Regions from separate parts of the Streptomyces sp. bgisy130 genome, predicted to be linked through region 2. Evidence: riboswitches for the same ligand, from Rfam matches in the RefSeq annotation. Region 2 holds a riboswitch; the other holds the start of a gene.

Region 1 (14,432 bases), on a different contig from region 2:
TCGCGGAGGGCGCCGAGGTTCACCCCGACGCGGTGCTGCGCGGCCCGCTGTACATCGGCGACTACGCCAAGATCGAAGCCGGGGTGGAGCTGCGGGAGCACACCGTCGTTGGCTCCAATGTCGTCGTCAAAAGCGGTGCGTTCCTGCACCGGGCCGTCGTGCACGACAACGTCTACATCGGCCAGCAGAGCAATCTGCGCGGCTGCGTGATCGGCAAGAACACCGACATCATGCGGGCCTCCCGGATCGAGGACGGCGCCGTCATCGGTGATGAATGCCTGATCGGTGAAGAATCGATCGTCCAGGGGAATGTGCGGGTCTATCCGTTCAAGACCATCGAGGCCGGCGCGTTCGTCAATACCTCGGTGATCTGGGAGTCCCGCGGCCAGGCGCATCTGTTCGGTGCCCGCGGGGTGTCCGGGATCCTCAATGTCGAGATCACCCCGGAACTCGCGGTGCGGCTCGCGGGTGCGTACGCCACCACCCTCAAGAAGGGCTCCACGGTCACCACCGCGCGCGACCACTCCCGTGGTGCCCGGGCGCTCAAACGCGCCGTGATCTCCGCGCTTCAGACCAGTGCCATCGACGTACGGGACCTGGAGAACGTCCCGCTGCCCGTCGCCCGCCAGCAGACCGCGCGGGGCAGCGCCGGCGGAATCATGATCCGTACGACGCCCGGGGTGCCGGACTCCGTGGACATCATGTTCTTCGACGAGCGGGGCGCCGACCTCTCACAGGCCAAGCAGCGCAAGCTCGACCGGGTCTTCGCCCGCCAGGAGTACCGTCGCGCCTTCCCCGGCGAGATCGGTGACTTGATCTTCCCGGCCAGCGTCTTCGACTCCTACACCGGATCCCTGCTGCGGGCCGTGGACACCACGGGCATCGGCGAGTCCGGGCTGAAGGTCGTCGTGGACGCCTCCAACGGCAGCGCGGGTCTGGTCCTGCCCAGTCTTCTCGGACGGCTCGGCGTCGACTCCCTGACCATCAACCCCGGGCTGCACGAGTCCCGGCCGACCGAGACCGCCGACGCCCGGCGTGCCGGGCTCGTCCGGCTCGGCGAGATCGTGGCCTCGGCGCGCGCTGCCTTCGGCGTGCGCTTCGACCCCGTCGGCGAGCGGCTCTCCCTCGTGGACGAGCGCGGCCGGATCATCGAGGACGACCGCGCGCTGCTGGTCATGCTGGATCTGGTCGCGGCCGAGCGGCGTTCCGGCCGGGTGGCGCTGCCGGTGACCACCACCCGCATCGCCGAGCAGGTGGCCGCGTATCACGGGACGCAGGTGGAATGGACGACCACCTCACCCGACGACATGACCCGGGTGGGCCGCGCCGACGGCACGGTCTTCGGCGGGGACGGCATGGGCGGCTTCATCATTCCGGAGTTCAGCAGCGTCTTCGACGGCGCGGCCGCGTTCGTCCGGCTGATCGGCCTGGTCGCCCGCACCCAGCTCACGCTCAGCCAGATCGACGCACGGATCCCGCGGGCGCATGTCCAGCGCCGCGACCTGGCTACTCCGTGGGCGGTCAAGGGCCTGGTCATGCGGCATGTGGTCGAGGCCGCCGGCGACCGGGACGTGGACACCACCGACGGCGTACGGGTAGTGGAGGCCGATGGCCGCTGGGTTCTGGTGCTGCCGGACCCCGCGGAGGCGGTTACGCACCTGTGGGCGGAAGGGCCCGATGACACCTCCGCTCAGCAGCTGCTCGACGAGTGGTCCGCCGTAGTGGACAGCGCAGGACGCTGACCGGAGTCCCACCGGCGGGCCGTGAATCGGCACGCCGGTGGGGCCATTGGGAGACCGCGCGGCCGACGTGCGACGATGTGCGGCATGTCGCAGCAGCGCCCCGATCGGAGCAACCCGAACACGCCGGCCGCGCGCCCCGATGCGTCCATGTCGCTGCTGACCAACGTGATGGATCACAGTCTCGACGACGGATACGCCGAGGCCGCCGCACGGAAGTCCGAGACCGGGGTGCGGGGACTGCCGCGGACCCTGCGGGCGAAGATGGGCCTCGCGGCCGGTTTGGTGCTGGCCGCGCTCGTGGTGACCGTAGGGGCGGCGCAGGCGCGGATATCAGCACCGACGCTCGCCAAGGAGCGCGAGGAACTGATCAACCGCATCCAGAAGGGCACCGGCGAGGCGGACCGGCAGCAGAAGCGGGTCGACGCGCTCCGGGACGATGTCAGCAGAATGCAGCGCGAGGCGCTGAAGAAGCACGGCGGCGACAAGGCCGAGCTGCTGGCCCTGCTGTCCGGCTCGACGCAGGTCGCCGGACCCGGCGTGAAGCTCGTCGTGGACGATGCGAAGGGCGCGGCGTCCAGCGGCGGCGGTCCGCGTGAGAGCAGTGGTTTTTCGGACACCGGGCGGGTACGCGACAGAGATATGCAACGCGTGGTCAACGGCCTGTGGGCGTCCGGTGCGGAGGCCATCTCCGTCAATGGGCAGCGGCTTACGTCACTCTCGGCGATCAGAGCCGCGGGAGACGCCATACTGGTCGACAACAAGCCACTGGCGCCGCCTTATACGGTGCTGGCGGTGGGGGACGGGCAGCGGCTGAGCACCGCGTTCCAGGACAGCGCCGACGGTCAGTACCTGCATGTGCTTCAGGAGAACTACGGCGTGCGCACGAGGATTTCCGCTGAGAACGAGATCACGCTGCCGCCCGCGCCCAGCTTGATCGTACGTACCGCAAAGCCGCAGGCCGGTGCCGCCGAGGCGGACGGTGCCGACACAGGGAAGGGCACATCGTGATCGCCGTATTGGGCCTCATCGTGGGAGTCGTGGTCGGGCTTGTCGTCCGACCCGTGGTGCCGACGGTGGTCGAGCCCTACTTGCCGATCGCTGTCGTCGCGGCGCTGGATGCCGTGTTCGGCGGTCTGCGCGCCATGCTGGACGGCATCTTCGACGACAAGGTCTTCGTGGTCTCCTTCCTGTCGAACGTCGTCGTCGCCGCCCTGATCGTCTTCCTCGGCGACAAGTTGGGCGTGGGTGCCCAACTTTCCACCGGCGTCGTCGTGGTGCTCGGTATCCGGATCTTCTCCAACGCGGCCGCGATCCGCCGGCACGTCTTCAGGGCGTGAGGCGGATGACCGCGGACGAGACGCCGGAGCCGGAGAAGACCCCGGAGCGGGAAAAGAAGCCGGGCCCGGAGCAGAAGCCTGAGCCCGTGGAGAAGGCGGAGCGGTCGGAGCCGGACCAGGACCGCGGGACGGCCGGCCGTCGGCCGATGCCGCCCGAGAGCCGGAAGACTCCCGAGCCGGCGGAGTCCGGTGACGAAGCCGAAGCTCAAGAACCGGACAGTGCTGGACAGAAGCAGGGCAAAGGGGCAGACTCCTCGACTCCGGACGTCGTTGCCGAGGACGGCGGGAGCGCGGAACGCCCGAAGACCGGTCGGGAGCGGCTGGTGGCAAGCCTGTGGCCGCCGCGGCTGACCCGGGCTCAACTGATCGTTGCGCTGCTCCTGTTCATCCTCGGTCTCGGCCTGGCGATTCAGGTACGTTCCACAAGTGACAGCAGTGCGCTGCGAGGTGCGCGCCAGGAGGACTTGGTGCGCATTCTGGACGAGCTGGACAATCGCTCCCAGCGATTGACGGACGAACAGCGGCGCCTGGAAGGGCAGAAGACCGAGCTGGCGAACAGCTCGGACCAGGCCGAGGAGGCCCGTAAGCAGACCGTGGAGAAGGAACAGCAGCTGGGCGTGCTGGCCGGGACCGTCGCGGCGCAAGGGCCCGGCATCAACCTGACCATCGACGACCCGACGCACTCCGTCGAGGCGGACAAGCTGCTGGACACCATCCAGGAGCTGCGGGCGGCCGGCGCGGAGGCCATCCAGGTCAACGATGTCCGGGTCGTCGCGGACAGCTATCTCTCGGACGTCCGGGGTGGCGTGCAGATCGATGGCAAGCGCGTCATGCAGCCGTTCCGCTTCAAGGTCATCGGCAAGCCGGAGGACTTGGAGCCGGCGCTGAACATCCCCGGCGGAGTGGTGCAGACGCTGGAAAAGGAGCAGGCCAAGGTGTCTGTGACCCGTGAGAGGAAGATCATTGTGGACGCCTTGCGTCAGGCGAAGCGGCCTGACTACGCTCGGTTGTCATCTCAGTGAGGCGTGCACGTATGTCGAGTGCCCGGGAAGGGCATGAGGTAGCGGGGGGTCGACGCACCGTGCGTGTGGTGTGTGGTGGAAACTGTCTGAAGGCCACGGACGTTCACAGGATGTCCGGATGGGTCGGTGTGTGCATCGAGGGTTCGTCCTGCCCCACGGGCGGGTCTATTTCGTTCAAGGGGAATCGCCCGTGAAGTTGTTTGGAAAGCTGTTCGGCAAGAGCGCACGCCAGGAGGGCGGCAGCGGCTCCGCGCGACACCGCGCTCCGCGCCAGCCCGACGAGAGCGGTGCGGCCGAGGACCGTCCGCTCTTCCGTGATGAGGTCAGCGGTCCGTCCGGGGGGTACGGCGCGGGTTCTGTTGACCCCTCCGGTGCCGGCCGCATAGGTTCCCAGGAACCATCAGCCGCACACACGGGTGGAGGGTCGGCCTTGCCGGTTTGTACGAGGTGTGGGAACCAGAACGCCGAGGCGAGCCGGTTCTGCTCCAACTGTGGTGCGCCGCTGCGTGCGGGGGCCCAGCCCGAGCGGGCGTCGGAGACGACGTCGACCATCTCCATTTCGGGGCTGGAGGCCTACGACTCGGAGACCACGGGCCAGAATCTGGCGCCGTCATTGTCCCCCGAGGCCCAGGCGGCCGTGGATGCTCTCCCGTTGGGGTCGGCGCTGCTGGTTGTCCGCCGGGGACCGAATGCGGGCAGCCGCTTCCTGCTGGACAGCGAGCTGACCACCGCAGGCCGGCATCCGCAGGGCGACATCTTCCTCGACGATGTGACGGTCTCGCGCCGTCATGTGGAATTCCGTCGCGGCCCGGACGGTCTCTTCACGGTCGCCGACGTGGGCAGCCTGAACGGCACCTACGTCAACCGTGAGCGGATCGACTCCGTTGCCCTCGCCACCGGCGACGAGGTCCAGATCGGCAAGTTCCGCCTGGTCTTCTACGCGAGCCAGCGAGGCGCCGGTATCTGACCGGCCGGGGAAGGCATATGCGCGATACACCGAAAGGCGGCGCCGGTTCTGCCGGTGCCGCCTCCTCGGACGGTAAGCCGGTGAGCATCGGTACGGTGCTCACCCTGCTGCACGAGGAGTTTCCCGAGGTCACCATCTCCAAGATTCGCTTCCTGGAGGCCGAGGGACTGGTAGAGCCGAAGCGCACGCCTTCCGGATACCGGAAATTCACGCAGGCGGACGTCCAGCGGCTGGCCGCCGTCCTGCGGATGCAGCGGGACCACTATCTGCCGCTGAAGGTCATCCGGGAGCATCTGGATGCCCTGGAGCGCGGTGAGCAGGTACCGCTGCCGGCCCCGGCGGCGCCCTCCCGGGATCTGGTCGAGGGCGTGCCCGACCCGGGTACGGAGCGTCCCACGGCTGCCCGGATCGGCCGGGCCGAGCTGCTGGCCGCCGCGGAGGTGGACGAGGCGGCGCTCGCCGACTGGGAGTCGTACGGACTCATCGTCCCCCATGACGACGGCGGATACGACATCGAGGCCGTCACGGTGGCCAAACTTGTCGCGGACCTGGGCCGTTTCGGTCTGGAGCCGCGGCATCTGCGCGCGGTGAAGGCGGCGGCCGAGCGCGAGGCGGGCCTGGTCGAGCAGGTCGTTGCACCCCTTCGGCGGCACCGTAACCCGCAGACCAGGGCGCATGCCGAAGCCACCGCCAGGGAGCTGGCAACGCTGTCCGTACGGCTGCATGCGGCCCTGGTGCAGAGCGCTCTGCGGGTCCGGCTGTAGCGAGCAAACGAGTGCCCGACTACCCAAACCTGCCGGGCACGTCCTAGGGTTGCTGTGTGAACGAGCTCGACGTCGTGGGTGTCCGGGTGGAAATGCCTTCCAGCCAACCGATCGTGCTCCTGCGGGAGGTGGGAGGCGACCGATACTTGCCCATTTGGATCGGGCCAGGGGAGGCCACCGCCATCGCCTTCGCCCAGCAGGGCATGGTCCCTGCCAGGCCGCTGACGCATGACCTGTTCAAGGACGTGCTCGAAGCGGTGGGCCAGGAGCTGACGCAGGTCCGCATCACGGATCTGCGCGAGGGGGTTTTCTATGCCGAACTTGTCTTCGCGAGCGGGGTCGAGGTCAGTGCGCGCCCGTCGGACGCCATAGCGCTGGCCTTGCGCACCGGAACGCCGATCTTCGGTACCGACGGTGTGCTGGACGACGCGGGGATCGCCATCCCGGACGAGCAGGAGGACGAGGTGGAGAAGTTCCGCGAGTTCCTCGACCAGATCTCGCCCGAGGACTTCGGGACCAACAGCCAGTAATATCCGGCCAGGCGAACTGCCTGTTTCCGGTCAAACAGTCAGCCCTTCCCCCTGCGGGGTCACGAGAAACCACTCGTAGGGTGATTATCACTCGGCGTGGCGAGCGCGGCGATCGTTGACGCACCCCGAGTGACTGCATACCGTCGATGTGGCAGGTCCCGTCCGGGACGTGGAGGACGGAGGGCGGCGTGGCAATCACCGGCGACGGTATGGCGGCGGAAGGGGCGTTGCCGCTCCACGCGGGCGCAGCAGCGAACCCTGCCCCGGCACCGGCCGCGGCGGTGTCGGGGGACTGCGAGGCGCAGAACATCGGCTATCGCGGCCCGACCGCCTGTGCGGCAGCGGGCATCACTTACCGGCAGCTCGACTACTGGGCGCGTACGGGCCTGGTGGAGCCGAGCATCCGGCCGGCCTATGGCTCCGGCACCCAGCGGCTCTACAGCTTCCGGGACGTCGTGGTCCTGAAGATCGTCAAGCGGCTGCTGGACACCGGGGTGTCGCTCCAGAACATCCGCACCGCCGTCCAGCATCTGCGCTCGCGCGGGCTGGCGGATCTGACGCGGATGACGCTGATGAGCGATGGCGCGACGGTCTACGAGTGCACCTCGCCCGACCAGGTCGTGGACCTGCTCCAGGGCGGCCAGGGCGTCTTCGGGATCGCCGTGGGCGTGGTGTGGCGGGACGTGGAGGGCGCGCTGTCACAGCTCCACGGGGAGCGGGTGGACACCGGCGAGACGCTGGTCGGGAAGAACCCGCACGACGAGCTGGCGCGGCGGCGCAACCGGGCGGGCTGAGGCCCCGGCGGAGCGCGCGGCCCGGCATCGGGCCGATTGTCAGTGGCATGGGGCAGCATCGGAGATGTGAGACCCGCCCCGACGATCCTGCATCTGGACATGGATGCGTTCTTCGCGGCCGCCGAGCAGGCGGCCAAGCCGAGCCTGCGCGGCAAGCCCGTGGTCGTCGGCGGGATCGGGCCGCGCGGTGTGGTCGCCACGGCGTCGTACGAAGCCCGGATCTTCGGGGTCCGTTCGGCGATGCCGACGGCGCAGGCGCGTCGGCTGTGTCCCAATGCCGCCTATCTCAGTCCTCGCTTCACGCTCTACCGCCAAGTGAGTGATGTGGTGATGGAGCTGCTGCATGCGTTGTCGCCGCTGGTGGAGCCGCTGAGCCTGGACGAGGCGTTCGTCGACCTGGAGGCGGGCGGGGTGCCGGCCGAGACGGCGGCCGTCCGTGCTGTGGGGGAGCAGCTGCGGCGGGACATCCGGTCGGCGACGGGTCTGACGGGCTCAGTGGGGCTGGCCGGGGCCAAGTTGCTCGCGAAGATTGCGTCCGAGGCGGCCAAGCCGAACGGGCTGGTGGTGATCGAGCCGGGTACCGAGCGGGAGCTGCTGGGCCCGATGACGGTGCGGACGCTGCCCGGGGTGGGCCCCGCGACGGCCGAGACGCTGCGGCGGGCCGGGATCCACACCGTCGCGGAGACCGCGGAGGCCGGTGAGGCCGAGCTGGTGCGGCTGCTGGGCAAGGCACACGGCGCGGGGCTGTATGCGATGGCGCTGGGGCAGGACGACCGGCCCGTGGTGGCCGAGCGGGACGCGAAATCCATCTCCGTCGAGGACACCTTCGAGGTCGATCTGACCGACCGGACGCGGGTGCGGAACGAGGTGCTGCGGCTGGCGGACCGCTGCGTACAGCGGCTGCGAGCGGCCGGGCGCTCCGGGCGCACGGTGGTCATCAAGGTGCGGAACTACGACTTCTCGACGCTGACCCGTTCCGAGACGCTCCGGGGGCCCACCGACGACCCGGCGGTGATACGGGAAGCCGCTGTGCGCCTGCTGGAGACGGTGGACACCACCGGCGGGGTGCGGCTGCTGGGTGTGGGTGTCAGCGGGCTGGCGGACTTCACACAGGAGGATCTGTTCGCCCAGCTGGCCACGGAGCGGGAGGCGGCGGAGGCGGCGACCGCGGCGGCGGTGGAGCGGGCCGCCGGGGAGCGGGAGCCGCTGGAGGCCGAGGAGGAGCGGCCGCGGCGCTGGCATCCGGGGCTGGACGTGGTCCACGACGAGTACGGCGCGGGCTGGGTGCAGGGCAGCGGGGTGGGGAGAGTGACCGTGCGCTTCGAAACGCCATGGTCCGCACCGGGGAGGGTGCGGACCTTTGCTGTCGAGGACCCGGCGCTGCGGCCGGGGGAGCCCCTGCCGCTGGTGGGCGGGGCGCCGGCCGGTGGTCAGTCGTCCGAGCCGGCGATCTTGCCGAAGTTCTTGTCGCCGGAGCCGGGGGACACCGGGTCGGTCGGGGAAGAAATATCCAGGCGGTAGTGGTGATAGAGCTGAAGTTCCTGCTCAGGGGATAGATGGCGGCCCACGCCGAAGTCCGGCGCGTCCTTGATCAGCTTGCGGTCGTAAGGAATGTGCAGGCCCTCACCGACCATTTTGCTGGGCTCCAGGGGGACGAACGCATCCCGGCTGAAGAGTCCGGTGCGCACGGCCGCCCACTCCGGTTCCCCCGTCGCATCGTCGAGGTAGACCTCGTCGATGGTCCCTATTTTCGCGCCGTTACGGTCGAACGCTTTGCGGCCGATCAGGCTTCGGGGATCGATATCGGTTTGCACGGCCCCTCCAATTGGTCGCAACTGCCCTGTGACAACTACCAAACGGCACATTTCATGCCCTGGCCACTCGAAGGAGCCTTCGAGAGCCACGCTGGTAGGCTGGCGATTGGCCGCAGACCCCGTGCGGGAGAGTCCTTGTCGTTCGCGACCAGGGCGCCGAAGGAGCAAATCCTCCCCGGAATCTCTCAGGCACACGTACCGCATGGACGAGGTCACTCTGGAAAGCAGGGCGGGCCGCGGAAGGCATAGCGCCGGGACCCCTCCTCACCGACGGTGAAAGCCGGGCCGCCACCCGCGGGCCGGTGAAGCTCTCAGGTTGAATGACAGAGGGGGAGGCCGTCCGGGCACCCGTGCGTGGTGCCCCTCGTAGGTCGTACCGACCAGGAGGCCCCCGCAGATGACCACCAATCGCATCTCCTTGACCGAGCTGGAACGCGGCACCCCCTTCGAGCGCCGGCACATCGGTCCCGACCACGCGGCGCAGGCGAAGATGCTCGCGCACATCGGCTTCGGGTCGCTGGACGAGCTCACCGCCACCGCCGTACCCGATGTGATCAAGAGCGCCGAGGCCCTCGGCCTGCCGCAGGCCCGTACCGAGGCCGAGGTGCTCCAGGAGCTGAAGGGCCTGGCGGACCGCAACGAGGTCCTGGCGTCCATGATCGGCCTCGGCTACTACGGCACGTTCACCCCGCCGGTGATCCTGCGCAACGTCATGGAGAACCCGGCCTGGTACACGGCGTACACGCCCTACCAGCCGGAGATCTCGCAGGGCCGCCTGGAGGCGCTGCTGAACTTCCAGACGATGGTCGCCGACCTGACCGGACTGCCCACCTCCGGTGCTTCGCTGCTGGACGAGGGCACCGCCGCCGCCGAGGCGATGGCGCTCTCCCGCCGGGTCGGCAAGGTCAAGCAGGGCGTCTTCCTGGTCGACGCCGACTGTCTGCCGCAGACCATCGCCGTGATCGAGACCCGCGCGGAGCCCACCGGCGTCGAGGTCGTCGTCGCGGATCTGTCCGACGGCATTCCGGCCGAGATCGCCGAGCGCGGCGTCTTCGGTGTGCTGCTTCAGTACCCAGGTGCCTCCGGAGCGGTGCGGGACCCCCGCGCCGTCATCGAGCAGGCGCACGAGCTGGGCGCGATCGTCACCGTCGCCGCCGATCTGCTCGCCCTGACGCTGCTCATCTCGCCCGGTGAGCTCGGTGCGGACATCGCGGTCGGCACCACCCAGCGCTTCGGTGTCCCGATGGGCTTCGGCGGACCGCACGCCGGCTTCATGGCCGTCCGTGACCAGTTCGCCCGCAGCCTGCCCGGCCGTCTGGTGGGCGTCTCCGTCGACGCCGACGGCAACAAGGCCTACCGGCTGGCGCTTCAGACCCGTGAGCAGCACATCCGCCGGGAGAAGGCCACCAGCAACATCTGCACCGCGCAGGTGCTGCTCGCCGTCATGGCCGGGATGTACGCGGTCTACCACGGCCCCGAGGGCCTGCGGACCATCGCCCGGCGCACCCACCGCTACGCCGCGGTCCTCGCGGAGGGCCTGCGGGCCGGCGGGGTGGAGATCGCGCACGGCACGTACTTCGACACGCTGACAGCACGGGTGCCCGGCCGGGCCGCCGAGGTCGTCGCCGCCGCCCGCGAGGCCGGTGTCAACCTCTGGCAGGTCGACGCGGACCTGGTCGGCATCGCCTGTGACGAGACCACCGGGCGGGCGCAGCTGGCCGGCGTCTGGGGCGCCTTCGGGGTGTCCGGCGACGTCGAGCAGCTGGACGCGGCCGTTGCCGACGTGCTGCCGCAGGGGCTACTGCGCACCGACGACTACCTCGCCCACCCGGTCTTCCACGAGTACCGCTCCGAGACCGCGATGCTGCGCTACCTGCGCACCCTCGCCGACAAGGACTACGCGCTGGACCGCGGCATGATCCCGCTCGGCTCCTGCACGATGAAGCTGAACGCCACCACCGAAATGGAGCCGGTCACCTGGCCCGCCTTCGGTCAGCTGCACCCGTTCGCGCCGGCCGACCAGGCCCAGGGCTACCTCACGCTGATCCAGGAGCTGGAGGAGCGGCTGGCCACGGTCACCGGCTACGACAAGGTCTCCATCCAGCCGAACGCCGGATCACAGGGCGAGCTGGCCGGTCTGCTGGCCGTCCGCGCCTACCACCGCGCCAACGGTGACGAGCAGCGCACGGTCTGCCTGATCCCGTCCTCGGCGCACGGCACCAACGCCGCCAGCGCCGTGATGGCCGGAATGAAGGTCGTCGTCGTCAAGACCGGTGAGGACGGCGAGGTCGACACCGACGATCTGCACGCCAAGATCGAGAAGCACCGGGACGAGCTCGCGGTCCTGATGGTGACCTACCCCTCCACGCACGGCGTGTTCGAGGAGCACATCACCCAGATCTGCGCCACGGTGCACGAGGCCGGCGGTCAGGTCTACGTGGACGGCGCCAACCTCAATGCGCTGGTCGGGCTCGCCGAGCCCGGCAAGTTCGGCGGCGATGTCTCGCATCTGAACCTGCACAAGACCTTCTGCATCCCGCACGGCGGCGGTGGCCCCGGTGTCGGCCCGGTCGGCGTACGCGCCCACCTGGCGCCGTATCTGCCCAACCACCCGCTTCAGCCCACTGCGGGCCCTGAGACGGGCGTCGGGCCGATCTCCGCGGCTCCCTGGGGCTCGGCGGGCATCCTGCCGATCTCCTGGGCGTACGTCCGGCTGATGGGCGGCGACGGCCTCAAGCGCGCCACCCAGGTGGCGGTCCTCAGCGCCAACTACATCGCCAAGCGGCTGGAGCCGCACTACCCGGTGCTCTACACCGGCCCCGGCGGCCTGGTGGCGCACGAGTGCATCATCGACGTCCGGCCGCTGACCAAGGCGACCGGCGTGAGCATCGACGATGTGGCCAAGCGGCTGATCGACTACGGCTTCCACGCGCCGACGATGTCGTTCCCCGTGGCCGGCACGCTGATGATCGAGCCGACCGAGAGCGAGGACCTCGCCGAGCTGGACCGGTTCTGCGACGCGATGATCGCCATCCGCGCGGAGATCGAGAAGGTCGGCTCGGGGGAGTGGGACAAGGACGACAACCCGCTGCGCAACGCCCCGCACACCGCGGGCGCGCTCGGCGGCGACTGGGCGCACCCGTACTCCCGTGAGGAGGCCGTCTTCCCGGCCGGTGTCGCCGTCGCGGAGAAGTACTGGCCGCCGGTGCGCCGCATCGACGGTGCCTTCGGCGACCGTAACCTGGTCTGCTCCTGCCCGCCGCTGGAGGAGTACGACAACTGAGTCACGGCAGCATCAAGGGCCCTCGGCAGATCTGCCGGGGGCCCTGTGGTACGTGGCGCGCGCGGCGGGTCAGGCAGCGGCGATGACCCGGGCGCGGTGCGGCGCGATGACCTGCCCGTCGGGGAGCAGCTCACCGGTGTCCTCGAAGAGCAGGACGCCGTTGCAGAGCAGGCTCCAGCCTTGCTCCGGATGGTGCGCCACAAGGTGTGCGGCCTCCCGGTCGGTGGAGTCTGCGGACGGGCAGGGCGGTTGGTGCTGACACATGGAAGTTGTCTTTCGCTGCGGTGAAGTGAACGTCGTCGTGCGGCTCGATGAGGTGTTCATGGCCGCTCCCCCGTTTCTGTCGGTCGGTCCCAGTGTTGCCCCACGGACGGGATTCCGCAGGGATTTCGCAGCAGCGGTACTCACTCGGTAGGGACGCGTCACCCATGCGGGCGGTTGCTCCCAATTGCACTCCTCCCCAAGAGGGTTGGGAGTGGTATCCGCGGACTAGGCCGCCTGGGTGAGCACGGCAGAGCGCCCCGTGACCGGACGGGGTCGCGGGGCACGCTCGGGCGGGGCGGCGGGCGCCGGGAGCGGCACGGGAATCCGTGCCGGCGCCGGTGGATCAGGCGGGTTCGGCGAGGAGCGGGGCGGGCGTGAGCCGCAGGGTGAGCCGGGGGAGCAGATCGGCGATGCGCTGCGGACGGTGGGCGGCGATACCCGGCGGGGCGGGCGCCAGGGGGACCAGAAGGTCGCCGGGCGCGGGCAGCCCCTGGGCGCCGTCGGAGGTGAGGTCGTGATGCAGCCACAGCGTGAGCATGTACAGCTCGGGGACGGACAGCAGTCGCGGCTGGTAGGGCGTGGCGAGTGACTCGGCCTGGGCCAGTGCCTGCTCGGTCGCGGAGACGTAGGGGCCGCCGCAGAAGCGCCCGAAGGTCCAGCCGTCCGCGGTGTGCACCGCCTCGGCGGTCGCCACGGCCCGCTCCCCGCCGCGGACCAGGAAGCGCCATCCGGCCAGTCGGGTGTGCGGGGCGCCGCCGGCCCTGCTGACGTCGTCCCAGACGTGGACGGGCAGCGGGTGGTCGGGGCTGAGCGGACCCTGATGGGCGCGCAGCGCGGGGACCGGGGCCTCGCCGACCGCGGTGGGTGAGCCGAGAGCGGCGAGAACGCTGCGCAGGGCGGGCGCGGGGGCAGGGGGGAGGTGCAGCGGCATGGTGGGTCGCCTCTCACTTGGAGACACGGTGCAGCGTGGCGGGTGCAAACGACGTTGTTTGCGGCAGGGTCAGAGCGTGGCCGGCCGGGGCGGCGGCCGGGCGGGGGCAGCCGCTGAGCCCGGTGTCGGTGAGATCACCGAGACGCTGGGCGCCAAGTCTCTGCCTCGTAAGCGGAGTTTATACGACGTATGTTCTGAAAGTGTTTCGGCTACCGGCCTTGTGGATTTCCGGCAAGGTGAAATCCGGACCGCTGCGCGAGGGGCTTTTCACCGCTTTGTGCGGCGTTTTATGGATGCCACCTTGTATTGCCTTGCCGGCGTGGTAGGCCGGAACTCGTCGTTGTTTCTCGCGAGTGAAATGCCTTGGGCGAGTGCCTCGCGGATATGCCTATGGGCAGTGCCGGACGCTGCATCACTTCGAGCCTATCGGCACCGGCATGCCCCCGCCGCGTTATTGATCAGATTGCCGGGGCATCATCGACCGTAGCGCGAGCCCCGGCGGTGTCGGGGACGGCCCCAAGCGGCCCGTGGCCGCGGGCTGTTCACTCGAGGAGGGACCCTTCGATGGGGGAGAAGGTCGCCGCGGACGGGATCGACCTGGCGGACCGGGAGCGTTATCGAAGAAAGCTGCACGACTGCCTTGAGGGATTGCACAGGCTCCTGGTGGAGAAGAGGTTCGACCGGCCCAGGAATCTCATGGGCCTGGAGATCGAACTCAATCTTGCCGGCGCCGACGGGCTGCCCCGCATGATGAACTCTCAAGTACTGGAGCGCATCGCCAGCGGTGATTTCCAGACCGAACTCGCCCAGTGCAACCTTGAGGTCAACATCCTGCCGCACCGCCTGAGCGGCCGTGTGCTGGACCAGCTTGCCGAGGAACTCCGTACGGGACTCGGCTATGCCGAAAGGAAGGCTCGGGAGGTCGCCGCCAGGATCGTGATGATCGGTATTCTGCCGACGCTGCACGCCACCGACCTCACGGCC
Region 2 (14,432 bases):
GGAAGGCGGTGGTCTGCATCTCCTCCCATCCCCACGGGGCGGAGTGCCCCAGTGCCAGGCCGGCCAGGGAGGCCCATTCGATCTCGTGGAGGGGCTGGTCCATGTCGATGTCGGCGGCGGTGAGCATCCAACTCCTCAGGCCGAGGGAGGCGATGACGGCGTGGGGGTCGCCCAGGACGACGAACGGTTCGTCGTCGGGCCAGCCGGCGGCGTGGAACATGGCGCCGTCGGGGAGCATCACGACGGTTTCGGTGTGCTCCATTCCGCCGTAGTAGGTGACGTGGCCGACGATCCGCGCTGCGGGGAAGCGCTCCCGCATCCGTTCGGCTTCGGCCAACAGCGGGTTTCCGTTGCCGTCGTCGGCGAAGACAGGGGTGGAGATGGCCTGCATGCCGCCCCACGCGGCGGCATGAACGATGTCCAGATCGGACCGCACCGACGAGGGCAGCGGCGTCTGCACGGAGCGTGGCCCGAGATCCTCCAGGACTTCTTCGATGCCGTCGAACGACTCGACGAACAGGCGGGCCTGATCGCAGTCGTTGGCCGGGAGGCCGCGGGCGTCGATGTGGAACGGCGGCTGAGCCACGGTGAGATGACACAGGCCCATAGAGCCGCGAACTATCCGGTCCGGGGCGGAAGTCCAGTACTTGGTATCGATCATGCGGGCACCGTAGCGGCCGGCGGTGACAACCCTCCCCCGGGACCGCACGCATCAGTTGCGGAAAGCCGGCGCATGATCGAGCGCCCCTCGCCGCACTCCAGAGAGCCCCGCGCCGTGCGGCACCCCCTACCGGCCCGGATCAGGAAGCGTCGCCCCCGGCGCCGGTCTGCGGCCCCCGCGGTACGCCGTCCCCCGCCCCGCGGAGCAGATCCCGCAGCAACTTCTCATCCTCGCTGGTCAGTTGGGAGACGAAGCGGGCGAGCGCGGTGCCGCGGTCGTGCTGCTTGTCGAGCTCATGGCGCATCCGCCGGGCGGTGAGCCCCGCGGAGTCCTCTATGGGCGAGTACACGAAGCCCCGGCCGGCCCGGGAGCGGGACACCGCCCCCTTGTCGTGCAGCCGGGTGAGGATCGTGGTGACGGTGGTGCGCGCGAGCCGTCCGCCCAGGGCGCTCTGCACCTCGGCGGGGCTCAGCGGCCCCCCGGCCGCCCACAGCGCCGCGAGCACGCTCGCCTCCAGCTCGCCGGACGGGCGCCGCCGCGCAGGTGATGTCTCCGCCATGGCACGCCCTCCACCTGTTCGTCGTCTACAGTGCCGTAGACCGTTACAGTGCCGTAGACCGTCTCTGTGACGGTAGTCGGTCGGGCCGGTCGTACGGCAGGCCCGCAACCCATTATCAAAGGGGCCGCCGACATGGCCGTAGCCGCCGCCTTTCCGCAGGTGAGACGGGTTGCCCAGGCCGTGAACGAGTGCGCCGTCGACTCCCTGCCCCCGCAGTCCGGAGTGCTCGGCACCGCCGCCGCACCGTGTACCCGGACCGGTCCCCGGGCCACCCGCATGCGCCCTCCGGCGGCCGTACGGTGACCGCCTCGGGACCGGAGCCGCGGCCGCAACCGGGACCGGCCGAGCCACGGCCCGCCCTGGTCCCGCACCGCGATACCGCCGCCCTCCTCATCGTCGCCGGGGCCTGCGCGGCGCTCTTCGCCGCCACGGCCGTGGCCGTATCCGTACGGCACGGCGTCCCGCTCGCCGCCGAACAGGCCGCCGTCCGCTGGTCCGCCGCGCACCGCGGGGAGCCGGCGCACTCCCTGGCCGGGGCGCTGACCGCCACCGGCAGCGGCCCGGTCCCGTATCTGATGGCGGTGCTCGCCGGTCTGCTGGCCGGCCGGCGGGTGCGCGGGCGGCTGCGCGCGGTGTGCTGTGCCGTCGTGGTCCTCGCCGCCGGCCAGGCGATCCGCTACGGCCTGATGGAGCTGCTCGCCCGCCCCCGCCCGCCGGTCGCCGACTGGACCGGTCCCGCCTCCGGCTACGCGTTCCCCTCCGGCCACGCCACCACCTCGGCGCTGGCGGCCGGAATCCTGGCCTGGGGCATCGCCCGCCGTGCCCGGCCCGCCGTGGCCCGTACTTGGTGCGTGGTGCTCGCCCTCTGGGCCGTCGGCGTCGGTCTCACCCGTGTCTACCTGGGCGTCCACTGGCCCGGCGATGTCCTCGGCGGCTGGTTCCTGGCGGCCGGACTGCTCGCCCTCGCGCTGCTCCTGGAGCCGTTCGCCCTCCGGCGGCCGGACCGCGCCTGACCGGGCCGGTCCACGCCCCCGCGCCTACGGGGCCCGGCGCCCGGCCGCCCCCCGCGGCACCCATTCCCATGAATAGCTGACGATCGGACCAGGTCTTCCCCAAGGCGGCATGGACCTGTCCCGCGCCGAGCAGCACTGTCCTGGGCGCCGGGACGGCGAAGCGATCCCGCCACGGCGCCGCTCACGGCACGTACCACCGCATCACCAGGGGGAACGCACCGATGAACCAGCCACTCGACACCCCGCCGCCGTGGCGCACCGCCGGCGCGCACGCCGCGTCGCACGGGCGCTGTCCGGCCGCCGCCGCCAAGGACCCCACACCGTGCGAGGGACCACGGGACGCGGCCACCATCGTCGACCGCCACGGCCGGGAGTCCGCCGGCTGTGTCCACCACTGCGCCCGCCTGCTGGCCGGCCTCGAAGGCGCCCGGGTCCACCCCTTCGTCCCCGCACCCCAGGCCCTGGATGTCTACTCCCGGGCCCGCGAACTCCCGCCCTTCGCCTGGGAGATCGGCAGATAGCCCCGGGGATGAGGTCTTGGCCGTCTCCGGCCCCGGCACCCCGGCGTCGCAGCCTCGTGGCAAGGTCCCGGCCAGGCTCGGCCTGTCGTACTCCTTGGTGTGGAGGAGGCGCAGGCCCGCGTCGACCGCCCGTTGCAGGACCTGTTCGACGACGTCCGCTACCGGCTTCCGGCCGACACGATGCTCCTTCTCGTCCGGACGCGTCCCTTCCCTGACGACTGGGTCGCCGCCTGGCACATCGAGTGCGATCCCACCGCTGTCGCCCTCGCACGCCGGCACGTGCGCGCCCAGCTCGCCCGCTGGAAAGTCGGTGAAGAAACAGTGTTCAGCACCGAGTTGATCGTCAGCGAACTGGTCACCAATGCCGTCCGTCACGGAGGCCCACCCCTGGAACTTCGCCTGGTCAAGGACCGCACACTGACCTGCGAAGTCACCGACGGCAGCCCGGCCGCACCACACCTGCGTCATGCCCGGACGGTCGACGAAGGCGGGCGCGGCCTCTTCATTGCCGCTCAGCTCTCCCAGGACTGGGGCACCCGATACCGAGTGCAGGGCAAGACCGTCTGGGCCGAACAGGCCCTGCCGCTGCTGCCCGAGGGGCAGGCAGGGGGTCTGTGAAGCTGGGACGAACCCGGCGGCACCCATGACCACGTCCCACCCGGCCCGGTGCCGCCACCCGTCCCGACCGCTCCGGCCGGGCAGCTCGGGCGAACGCGCTGGTCAGGGCCTGTTACCTCAGCACTCGATGATGTTGACGGCCAGGCCGCCGCGCGCCGTCTCCTTGTACTTGACGCTCATGTCGGCGCCGGTGTCCTTCATGGTCTTGATGACCTTGTCGAGGGACACGTGGTGGCGGCCGTCGCCGCGCAGCGCCATCCGGGCGGCGGTGACGGCCTTGACGGCGGCCATGCCGTTGCGCTCGATGCACGGGATCTGGACCAGGCCGCCGACGGGGTCGCAGGTCAGGCCGAGGTTGTGCTCCATGCCGATCTCGGCGGCGTTCTCGACCTGCTCGGGGGAGCCGCCGAGGACCTCGGCGAGGCCGCCGGCGGCCATGGAGCAGGCCGAGCCGACCTCGCCCTGGCAGCCGACCTCGGCGCCGGAGATGGAGGCGTTCTCCTTGAAGAGCATGCCGATGGCGCCGGCCGCGAGCAGGAAGCGGACGACACCGTCCTCGTCCGCGCCGGGCACGAAGTTGATGTAGTAGTGCAGGACGGCGGGGATGATGCCGGCCGCGCCGTTGGTGGGGGCGGTCACCACCCGGCCGCCGGCCGCATTCTCCTCGTTCACGGCCATCGCGTAGAGCGTGGTCCACTCCATCGCGCGGGCGGTGGCGTCGCCCTCGGAGCGCAGCTGGCGGGCGGAGTGGGCGGCGCGGCGGCGGACCTTCAGCCCGCCGGGCAGGATGCCCTCGCGGCTCGTCCCTCGGGTCACACACGCCTGCATGACCTGCCAGATCTCCAGCAGCCCGGTGCGGATCTCGTCCTCGGTGCGCCAGGCCTTCTCGTTCTCCAGCATCAGCGCGGAGATCGACAGGCCGGTGTCCCGGGCCAGCCGCAGCAGCTCGTCGCCGGTGCGGAAGGGGTGGGTCAGGACGGTGTCGTCCGGCACGATCGGGTTCTCGCCGGCGACGGCGTCCTCGTCGACGACGAAGCCGCCGCCCACCGAGTAGTACGTCTTCTCCAGCAGGGGGGCGTCCGCGGCGTCGTAGGCGAAGAGCGTCATGCCGTTCGCGTGGTAGGGCAGCGCGCGGCGGCGGTGCAGGATCAGCTCGGCCGACTCATCGAAGTCGATCTCGTGGGCGCTGCCTATTTCGGCACCCAGCAGCCGCAGCCGCTTGGTGCTGCGGATGCGCTCGACCTCGTCGTCGGCGGATTCGACATCGACGGTGCGGGGCGAGTGGCCTTCGAGGCCGAGGAGGACGGCCTTGGGGGTGCCGTGGCCGTGGCCGGTGGCGCCGAGTGAGCCGAAGAGCTCGGCGCGGACGCGGACCGTCTGGGAGAGCAGGCCGTCCTTCTTGAGGCGTCCGGCGAACATCCGGGCGGCGCGCATCGGGCCGACGGTGTGGGAGCTGGAGGGGCCGATGCCGATGGAGAAGAGGTCGAAGACGGAGATGGCCACGGGGGCGGACTCCCTTGTCTGCTCGTGGTGGACGGTGGAGCTGTGGGGCAGGAGGGGGGTGTTTCTGCGCCGTTTGTCGAGCGTAACGCGGACGCGGCGCAGCGCCGTCGGACGGAAACCCTCGGGTGCCCGTCGTCAGGGGTAACAGTTGGTGTCGGGGTGGATACGGAGCCGGCGGCCGGTCATGTGGGGGCCGGGCCGTCGGGGGCCCGGTGACCGCGCGGGCGGGGGCCCGGCGTCCGGATCCGGGTGGGGGCCGGGGTCCGGTGGACCGGTCCGGTGGCGGGGCTGTCGCCGTCCGCCGTGCCGGCGCCGTGTGCCGCAGGTCTCACCGGGAGCCGCCGGGACCTGCGGGAGGGGGAGGAGGGCCGGCGGCCGTGAGCCCGGGGCGGTCGGCCCCGGGCTCACGCTCCGTGGCCCGTCGCCCGCCGGATGGCGGCGGGCGGGGGTTCAGCGGAGGTGACGCGTCACAGCGACGGGTAGAGCGGGAACTTGTCCGCGAGCGCGGTGACCCGGGCCTTGAGGGCGTCGGCGTCGTAGCTGGGCTTGAGGGCCTCGGCGATGACGTCGGCGACCTCGCGGAAGTCCTCGGCCTGGAAGCCACGGGTGGCCAGGGCCGGGGTGCCGATGCGCAGGCCGGAGGTGACCATCGGCGGGCGGGGGTCGTTCGGGATGGCGTTGCGGTTGACCGTGATGCCGACCTCGTGGAGGCGGTCCTCGGCCTGCTGGCCGTCCAGCTCGGAGTCGCGCAGGTCGACCAGGACGAGGTGGACATCGGTGCCGCCGGACAGGACCGAGACGCCGTGCTGCTTGACGTCGTCCTGCACCAGACGCTCGGCCAGGATGCGGGCGCCGTCCAGGGTGCGCTGCTGGCGCTCCTTGAAGTCGTCGGAGGCGGCGACCTTGAAGGAGACGGCCTTGGCGGCGATGACGTGCTCCAGCGGACCGCCCTGCTGGCCGGGGAAGACCGCGGAGTTGATCTTCTTGGCGAGCTCCTGGGTGGAGAGGATCACACCGCCGCGGGGGCCGCCGAGGGTCTTGTGGGTGGTGGTGGTGACCACGTGGGCGTGCGGCACGGGGGAGGGGTGCAGGCCCGCCGCCACCAGACCGGCGAAGTGCGCCATGTCGACCATGAGGTAGGCGCCGACCTCGTCCGCGATCCGGCGGAAGGCGGCGAAGTCGAGCTGACGCGGGTAGGCGGACCAGCCGGCGACGATCAGCTTGGGGCGGTGCTCCTTGGCGAGGCGCTCGACCTCCTCCATGTCGACCAGGTTGGTCTTCTCGTCGACGTGGTAGGGCACCACGTTGTAGAGCTTGCCGCTGAAGTTGATCTTCATGCCGTGGGTCAGGTGCCCGCCGTGGGCGAGGTTCAGACCCAGGATGGTGTCGCCCGGCTTGATCAGCGCGAACATGGCCGCGGCGTTGGCCTGGGCGCCGGAGTGCGGCTGGACGTTGGCGGCCTCGGCGCCGAAGAGCGCCTTGATGCGGTCGATGGCGATCTGCTCGACCACGTCGACGTGCTCACAGCCGCCGTAGTAGCGGCGGCCGGGGTAGCCCTCGGCGTACTTGTTGGTGAGGACGGAGCCCTGGGCCTCCATGACGGCGACGGGGGCGAAGTTCTCCGACGCGATCATTTCGAGGGTGGACTGCTGGCGGTGGAGTTCGGCGTCGACGGCGGCGGCGACGTCGGGGTCGAGCTCATGGAGGGAGCTGTTGAGAAGCGACATGAGAGTTCCTGGGGAGTCAGGGGCGCGAGGCGGCCTCTCCGGACGGCGTCCGGGGGAGCTTCCGCGCGGGCGGTGGCGGTCGGGGCTCCCGTCCGGGCGGGCCCGGGAGCGGGGGAGAGCCGGGGCTCAGCTCTGGATGAAGGCGGCGTACTCGTCGGCCGAGAGCAGGTCGCCCGGCTCGCCGCTGATCTTCACCTTGAACAGCCAACCACCCTCGAACGGGGCGGAGTTCACCAGCGAGGGGTCGTTGACGACATCCTCGTTGATCTCGGCGATCTCACCGTCGACGGGCGAGTAGAGGTCGCTGACCGACTTCGTCGACTCCAGCTCACCGCAGGTCTCGCCCGCCGCGACCGTGGAGCCGACCTCAGGGAGCTGTACGTAGACGACATCGCCGAGCGCGTTGGCCGCGTGCTCGGTGATGCCGACCGTCGAGACGCCGTCCTCGGCGCCCGACAGCCACTCGTGCTCCTTGCTGTAGCGCAGCTGCTGGGGGTTGCTCATGGCTCGATTCTCCTGTACGCGAGGGTGTGATCGTGAAGGGGGGCACTCCCATAGCCGCTGGGGGACCCCCACCCGGACGAAGTCCGGGGGAACGTCTTGCGCAGTGAGACGCGCGGGCGCGCGCCGCCGCCTGCCGTCGGTGAACGGTTACTTCTGCCGCTTGTAGAACGGCAGCGCGGTGACCTCGTACGGCTCATGGCTTCCACGGATGTCCACGCAGACACCCTCCGTGCCCGCGGTGGCGTAGGCCGCGTCGACATAGGCGATGGCGATCGGCTTGCCGAGCGTGGGGGACGGGGCCCCGGAGGTGACCTCGCCGATGACCGTGCCGTCGGCCGTGACGACCGGGTATCCGGCCCGCGGCACCCGGCGGCCCTGGGCGATCAGCCCGACCAGCTTGCGCGGCGGCCGGGCCTCGGCGCGCTCGGCGGCCTCGGCCAGCGCCGCGCGGCCCACGAAGTCCCCGTTGTTGGTGGTCTTCTCGAACTTCACGACCCGGCCCAGGCCCGCGTCGAAGGGCGTGGTCGCGGTGGTCAGCTCGTGCCCGTACAGCGGCATGCCCGCCTCCAGGCGCAGGGTGTCCCGGCAGGACAGCCCGCAGGGCACCAGCCCGGCGTCCTTGCCCGCCTCGGTCAGCGCCTCCCAGAGGGCGACCGCGTCGGCCGGCCGGACGAACAGCTCGAAGCCGTCCTCACCGGTGTAGCCGGTACGGGCGATCAGCGCCTGCACCCCGGCGACCGTGCCGGGCAGCCCGGCGTAGTACTTCAGACCGTCCAGATCGGCGTCCGTCAGCTTCTTGAGGATGCCGGGGGACTCCGGGCCCTGGACCGCGAGCAGCGCGTAGGCGTCCCGGTCGTCGCGGATCGCGGCGTCGAAGCCGCCCGCCCGTGCGGTCAGCGCGTCCAGCACCACCTGGGCGTTGGAGGCGTTGGCGACGACCATGTACTCCTGGTCGGCCAGGCGGTAGACGATCAGGTCGTCGAGGATGCCGCCCTTGTCCTCACAGATCATGGTGTAGCGGGCGCGGCCCGTCTTGACCCCGCCGATGTTGCCGACCAGCGCGTAGTCGAGCAGGTCGGCGGCCCGCGGGCCGGTGACGGTGATCTCACCCATGTGGGAGAGGTCGAAGAGGCCGGCGCGGGTACGGACGGCGACATGCTCGTCGCGCTCGCTGGCGTAGCGCAGCGGCATGTCCCAGCCGGCGAAGTCGGTCATGGTCGCGCCGAGCGCGCGATGGGTGGCATCCAGCGCGGTATGGCGGGGGGCATCAGTCATGGTTCCGGGCTCCCAGGCAGGGGTGACAAGACGTTCTCCCCATCTGTCATCGGAACCTGAGAGGTTCACCGGTATCCCGCGAACGGACCCGGTTTGCACCTTGGGTGGAGCCGCCCCGTCAGCCGGGCAGCGGCTCGCTTTTCAGATCTGCCTCGCCCGTGCGGTATAGGGGCCTGAGAGATTCAAGGGAGGACTTGCTCCTTCGGCGCCCCGCCGTGGCGGCCGGGGACTCTCCCGCGCGGGTTCAAGCGGCCGGTATGCAGTTGGCGGTGCACAGGTGAGCTGTGATGTGCACGTGGCGGCCACATCATTGCACGGGATCGCCGGATAAAGGAGCCCCCTCCGCCGCCCCGCCCATCACGTGGGCAGATCGGACAATCGCCTTGATGGGCATTACCTTTTCTTGACACTCTGCGGGTAGGGGACGGACGCGAACCGGACCAGAACGGGCGGGGAGGGCGATCACGGTGCACAGCGAAGCGGCATTCGGGGCGACTTCAGGGGTCGTGCCCCCGGACGTCGCGCCGACGGCGCCGTCCGCCGCCATGTCCCGGACCGGCCGTGCGCGGCGGGCCGTCATACGGCCCGGACGCCGCACCGCGGTCGTGGACCTGCGGGGCGAGCGGCGCCCGCCCGGCGCCACCGAGCTGCGGTTCCCGGCCGGCGACCTGGTGGTGGTCTCCGGGCTGCCGGGCAGCGGCAAGAGCACCCTGATGCACCGGATCGTGCCGTCGCTGGACGGGCACGGCGCCGTCGTGCACCGCATCGATTCGCAGGACGTCCGTGAGCGCTGGGAGCACGGCAGGCTGCGCCGGCTGCCGTACGGCCTCTACCGCCCGCTGGTCCGGGCCGCCCACTATCTGGCCCTGGGCCGTGCGCTGCGCTCCGGCGACAGCGTGGTGGTGCACGACTGCGGGACGCTGGCGTGGGTGCGCCGCTGGATCGCGCGCGCGGCGCGGCGGGGCGGCCGCGGGGCGCATCTGGTGCTGCTCGATGTGGCGCCCGAGGTGGCGCTCTCCGGCCAGGAGTCACGGGGCCGCGGGGTGTCGGGGTACGCCTTCGCCCGGCACCGCGGGGCGGTGGGGCGGCTGGTCGGCGCCGCGGAGTCGGACCGGCTGCCGGAGGGCTTCGGCTCCGCCGTCCTCCTCGACCGGCGGGCGGCGAGCGCCCTGGAGACCCTCGCCTTCCACTGATGCACCCGGGCACGCCCCCGCACACCACATCGCGCGCCTTCTCGTCTAGGGTCTTTGGCCAGATGGCGCGGTTTGGAACGGGTGGGACGAATGACATTTCCGGAGCAGGGGATACCGCAGCTGGCATGGCCGGCGAACGAGCTCGAAGAGGTGCTGTCCGCGTCCGTCGGACACCCGGGCGCCGGCGGCCGGATCGTCGAGGTCCTCGGCCGTAGCCGGCTGTGGGTGCCGCTGCCCGAAGGCGGCGGCCCGGAGAGCGCGGGCCCCGGCGCCCGGGGCCTCGATCTGCCCACCGTCGAGCTCGACGGTGCGCACTACGTCCCGGTCTACAGCTCCGAGCAGGAATTCCTGCGGGTGATCGGCCCGCACATGTCCTTCACCGTCGCCCCGGCCCGGGAGTTCGCCCGCGGGCTGCCGCCGCAGATCGGCATCGCGGTCAACCCCGACGGCACGGTCGGCGTCCCGCTGCCGCCGCCCGCGGTGGCCGAACTGTGCCGGGAGCGGCGCCTGGGGCAGCCGGAGTTCGACGGGCTGCCGAGCGGCGGCCGGGTGCGGCTCTTCGAACCGGACTGGCAGGACGAGCCGGTGGACTTCCTGGCCTCGGCCGGGCTGGAGTTCTCCGGCGCCGGAATTGTCCTGAGTGCCCGGCGTGCCCTGGCAAGTGTCGAGGGCGACACGCCCGCGCTGTTCGTCGGTGTTCAGGTCGCGGCGGATGCCACCGCGCTGCACGACGGCACCGCCCGCGAGACGGTACTGTCAGCCCTCGGACGTGCGCTCGGCGCGGTACCGCTGCCCTGGCCCGTACAACTCGTCATGCTCGACCTCGCCCAGGGTGACCCGGTGGCCGACTGGATGCTGGAGCGGGTACGCCCCTTCTACTCCCGGGACCACCCGTAGGGCACGCCCTAAGCTGGTTGGATGACAGGCGGGCGCACCCCACGTGCCCTGCTGAGAGAAGGGACGGACCACGTGAGCGCGGGTGCGCATCAGGGGCCGGCGGCGGCCGGGCAGCTGGAGCAGCTGCTTCAGCAGGTCTCGCCCGGCCGTTACGACGCCTATGAGGCGCTGCTGCACGCGCTCGCCGCGGGCCAGGTCTGGATGCTGCTCTGGCAGGGCCGGGCCGGTATGCCCGATGCGCAGTACGGAAACATGGAGGTCGAGGGCCTCGGCTATGCGCCGTGTGTGACCTCGGCGCCCGAACTCGCCGCCTCCGGCTGGAATCGCGACCACGAGGTGGTCACCGGTACCGAAATCGCCGCCGCGCTCTTCCCCGACCGCTGGGGCCTGTGGCTGAATCCGCATGCTCCCGGCGGTGGCGTCGGCATCCCCTGGCTGGATCTGCGCCGTATCGCCGGCGGTCTCGACCGGCTGCCCGCCGGGCCGCTGCGGATCTCGGAGCCGGTGATCGACATCCCGCAGTTCTACGCGCTCCTCGCCCAGAACGCCCACCGGACGCCCGCCGTCCGGTCGCTGCGCCGGGCCTGGGTGCAGCCCGCGCTGGGTGCCCCGTATCTGGCGATCGGTCTGGATCTGTACGACACCGGTCAACAAGCGGTGGATTCGGTGCGGTTGATGATCCAGCAGTCGATCGGCGCGGTTCCGGACGGTCTGCCCGTCTCGACGGTCGCGATGAACGACGAGTACGACCCGGTCGGCATGTGGATGCGGGCCTCCACGCGCCCCTTCTTCGACCGTGACGGCTATGTCCAGCCGCAGGCCCCCGCGCCCTCTTACGGCTACGGATACCCGCGTCCGTACTGACGCCCGGCGCCGCCGCCCGGCGCCCGGCTTGGGGTGAATTCGCCCCATGCGCCCCGCCGTTGAACCCCTTTCTCACGGGTATACACACCGCTCAGCCCGAACTTTTGTCCGTATAACGGAATGCCGCGGATCACATCACAGTTACGCATCCTTTCCCCTTCAGGGCTGGTGACTGATCGCGAATCGGATGAAGACTCCCGGCAAGCAAAGGCCATCAGCTCTTTGTACGAGCGTCATCCGAGAACGGCGTCGCACCTTTTGAATTTCCATAAAACGCGAACTTCCGCGATGCCTGCATGACTTGCACCAGTGATGTGAACAAGGCCGCTACCGCGGCGGGCATGGGCCGGCCACCGTCGGCCGAGAGGGGTCAAAGGCACCGTGACCGCACCGATCGAGACCACCGGAGCAGCTGCTGAGGCGCAGCCGGAAGCGGTGCTGAAAGGCGTGGAAGGAAAGCGGATCGAGGGGCGTTCGCTCGGTCAGATCGCCTGGCTGCGCTTCCGGCGGGACAAGGTCGCGGTGGCCGGTGCCATCGTTGTCATCCTGCTCATCGCCGTCGCCGCGCTCTCCCGCCCGATCCAGGCGCTGCTGGGGCTGGACCCCAACAATCCCAACCAGTCGCTGATCGACCCCAACACCACGCTCCCCAAGGGCGACTTCGGCGGCATGAGCGGGGACCACCCCCTGGGTGTGGACCCGAAGTTCGGCCGCGATCTGCTCGCCCGGATCCTGGAGGGCTCCTGGGTGTCGCTGATCGTGGCGTTCGGCGCGACCCTGCTGTCGGTCGCCATCGGCACCGTCCTCGGTGTGGTCGCCGGCTTCTACCGCGGGCGGGTGGACGCCTTCATCAGCCGGATGATGGACGTCTTCCTGGCCTTTCCGCTGCTGCTGTTCGCCATCGCGATCTCCGCCTCGCTCCAGGGCGGCGCCTTCGGCCTGGAGGGCCTGCCGCTGCACATCTCGGTGCTGATCTTCGTGATCGGCTTCTTCAACTGGCCGTACATGGGGCGGATCGTGCGCGCGCAGACGCTGTCGCTGCGCGAGCGGGAATTCGTGGACGCCGCCCGCGGCATGGGGGCACGCGGTCCGTTCATCCTCTTCCGGGAGCTGCTGCCCAACCTGGTGGGTCCGATCATCGTCTACTCGACGCTGCTGATCCCCTCCAACATCCTCTTCGAGGCCGCGCTGAGCTTCCTGGGCGTCGGCATCCAGCCGCCCCAGGCGTCCTGGGGCGGCATGCTCAACCAGGCGGTCAAGTACTACGAGGTCGACCCTCAGTACATGATCGTCCCCGGCCTCGCGATCTTCGTCACCGTGCTGGCGTTCAACCTGCTCGGTGACGGTCTGAGGGACGCGCTGGATCCGCGCAGCCGCTGATGGCCGTGCCTGGCACCCGCTCAGAAGTCTCACCAGCGTTTTTCGCAGTTCTGTAGCTCTGACATACCGAGGTACCGACGTACCGACGTATCGACGTTTCTCGACGAACGAAGGGGACACCGACCCATGCGAAGGTCAGTTCCGGTCGCGGCTGTCGCGGCCATCACCAGTGCGGGCCTTTTGCTGGCCGGCTGTAGCGGGGGCAAGGGCTCCTCGGAAGGCTCCGGCGAGGCGAACGCCGCCACCAAGGGCGTCGTCAACGCCTCGGACGCGAAGGGCGGCACGGTCAGCTACGCGATCAGTGACGCCCCCGAGTCGTTCGACCCGGGCAACACGTACTACGCCTTCATCTACAACTTCAGCCGGCTCTATGCGCGCCCGCTCACCACGTTCAAGCCGGGCCCCGGCCCCAAGGGCAACGAGCTGGTCCCGGACCTCGCCGAGTCGATGGGCAAGCCCAGCGACGGCGGCAAGACCTGGACGTACAAGATCCGCAAGGGCGTCAAGTACGACGACGGTTCCGAGGTGACCTCGCAGGACGTCAAGTACGCCGTCGAGCGCAGCAACTTCGCGCGCGACACCCTCTCGCTGGGCCCGAACTACTTCCAGCAGTTCCTCAAGGACAACGACGGCGGCTACAAGGGTCCCTACAAGGACAAGAGCAAGGCCGGTCTGAAGTCCATCGAGACCCCGGACGAGCAGACGATCGTCTTCCACCTGAAGAAGCCGTTCGCCGAGTTCGACTACCTCGTCAGCGCCCCGCAGACCGCTCCGGTCCCGCAGGCCAAGGACAAGGGCGCCGACTACACCAAGTCCGTGCTGTCCACCGGCTCGTACAAGTTCGAGAGCTACGAAGAGGGCAAGAAGCTCACCCTGGTCCGCAACCCGCAGTGGTCCGCGAAGACCGACCCGCTGCGCAAGCAGCTGCCGGACAAGATCGTCCTGAACCTGAAGGTCGCCCAGTCGACGATCGACAAGGACCTCAAGTCCGGTAACACCCTGGTGGACCTGGCCGGCCGTGGTGTCGACGGGCAGACGCAGGCCCAGCTCCTGACCGACCCCAAGGAGAAGGCCAACACCGACAACACGCTCGGTCAGCGGCTGGTCTACACGGCGCTCAACACCAAGGTGAAGCCGTTCGACAACATCGAGTGCCGCAAGGCCGTCCAGTACGCCATCGACAAGAAGGCCGTACAGACCTCGCTCGGCGGTCCGATACGCGGTGAGCTGGCCTCCACGGTCCTGCCGACCGACATCGACGGCTACCAGAAGTACGACCTGTACCCGCAGAAGTACGACGGCGACAAGCTGGATCTGACCGAGGCCAAGAAGCACTGGGACAAGTGCGGCGCCGGCAAGACCACGACCACGATCCTGGCCCGCAACGACCGCCAGGACGAGGTCGACGCGGCCACCACGGTCATCGACTCGCTCAAGAAGATCGGCGTCACCGCCAAGATCCAGTCCTACCCGACCAGCAAGTACTTCTCGGACTACGCCGGTGTGCCGAAGTTCAACAAGAAGAACAACGTCGGCCTGATCATGATGCAGTGGGGCTCGGACTTCCCGACCGGCTACGGCTACCTCCAGCAGATCCTCAACGGCAAGGCGATCAGCCAGTCCGGTAACACCAACCTGTCGGAGCTGGACGACCCGGAGATCAACAAGCTGCTCGACAGCGCCATCGCCAACACCGACAAGGCGGCCCGCGAGAAGG

The links. A riboswitch is a leader RNA that binds a small molecule or an ion and turns the genes downstream of it on or off. The one in region 2 is predicted to bind glycine.
Region 1: linked by a shared signal. The riboswitch ahead of gcvP (aminomethyl-transferring glycine dehydrogenase) and the one ahead of gcvT (glycine cleavage system aminomethyltransferase GcvT) in region 2 are both predicted to bind glycine.

The regions. Positions count from the first base shown of each region.
Region 1 is NZ_JBYISA010000016.1:1,578-16,009, forward strand. It holds gene AC3EUV_RS21330 (sugar phosphate nucleotidyltransferase) at 1-1,742, shown strand, start outside; gene AC3EUV_RS21335 (DUF881 domain-containing protein) at 1,818-2,750, shown strand; gene AC3EUV_RS21340 (small basic family protein) at 2,747-3,079, shown strand; gene AC3EUV_RS21345 (DUF881 domain-containing protein) at 3,085-4,101, shown strand; gene AC3EUV_RS21350 (FHA domain-containing protein) at 4,220-5,068, shown strand; gene ftsR (transcriptional regulator FtsR) at 5,086-5,832, shown strand; gene AC3EUV_RS21360 (bifunctional nuclease family protein) at 5,889-6,362, shown strand; gene AC3EUV_RS21365 (MerR family transcriptional regulator) at 6,551-7,156, shown strand; gene AC3EUV_RS21370 (DNA polymerase IV) at 7,223-8,677, shown strand; gene AC3EUV_RS21375 (PRC-barrel domain-containing protein) at 8,587-8,970, opposite strand; glycine riboswitch at 9,085-9,181, shown strand; gene gcvP (aminomethyl-transferring glycine dehydrogenase) at 9,368-12,253, shown strand; gene AC3EUV_RS21385 (DUF5999 family protein) at 12,323-12,517, opposite strand; gene AC3EUV_RS21390 (hypothetical protein) at 12,861-13,448, opposite strand; gene AC3EUV_RS21395 (glutamate-cysteine ligase family protein) at 14,013-14,432, shown strand, end outside.
Region 2 is NZ_JBYISA010000012.1:95,947-110,378, forward strand. It holds gene AC3EUV_RS18255 (DUF6333 family protein) at 1-661, opposite strand, end outside; gene AC3EUV_RS18260 (BlaI/MecI/CopY family transcriptional regulator) at 801-1,220, opposite strand; gene AC3EUV_RS18265 (phosphatase PAP2 family protein) at 1,520-2,233, shown strand; gene AC3EUV_RS18270 (hypothetical protein) at 2,455-2,754, shown strand; gene AC3EUV_RS18275 (ATP-binding protein) at 2,854-3,372, shown strand; gene AC3EUV_RS18280 (L-serine ammonia-lyase) at 3,490-4,875, opposite strand; gene glyA (serine hydroxymethyltransferase) at 5,343-6,602, opposite strand; gene gcvH (glycine cleavage system protein GcvH) at 6,729-7,106, opposite strand; gene gcvT (glycine cleavage system aminomethyltransferase GcvT) at 7,254-8,381, opposite strand; glycine riboswitch at 8,415-8,532, opposite strand; glycine riboswitch at 8,533-8,628, opposite strand; gene AC3EUV_RS18300 (AAA family ATPase) at 8,927-9,574, shown strand; gene AC3EUV_RS18305 (enhanced serine sensitivity protein SseB) at 9,665-10,471, shown strand; gene AC3EUV_RS18310 (enhanced serine sensitivity protein SseB C-terminal domain-containing protein) at 10,544-11,335, shown strand; gene AC3EUV_RS18315 (ABC transporter permease) at 11,717-12,715, shown strand; gene AC3EUV_RS18320 (ABC transporter substrate-binding protein) at 12,842-14,432, shown strand, end outside.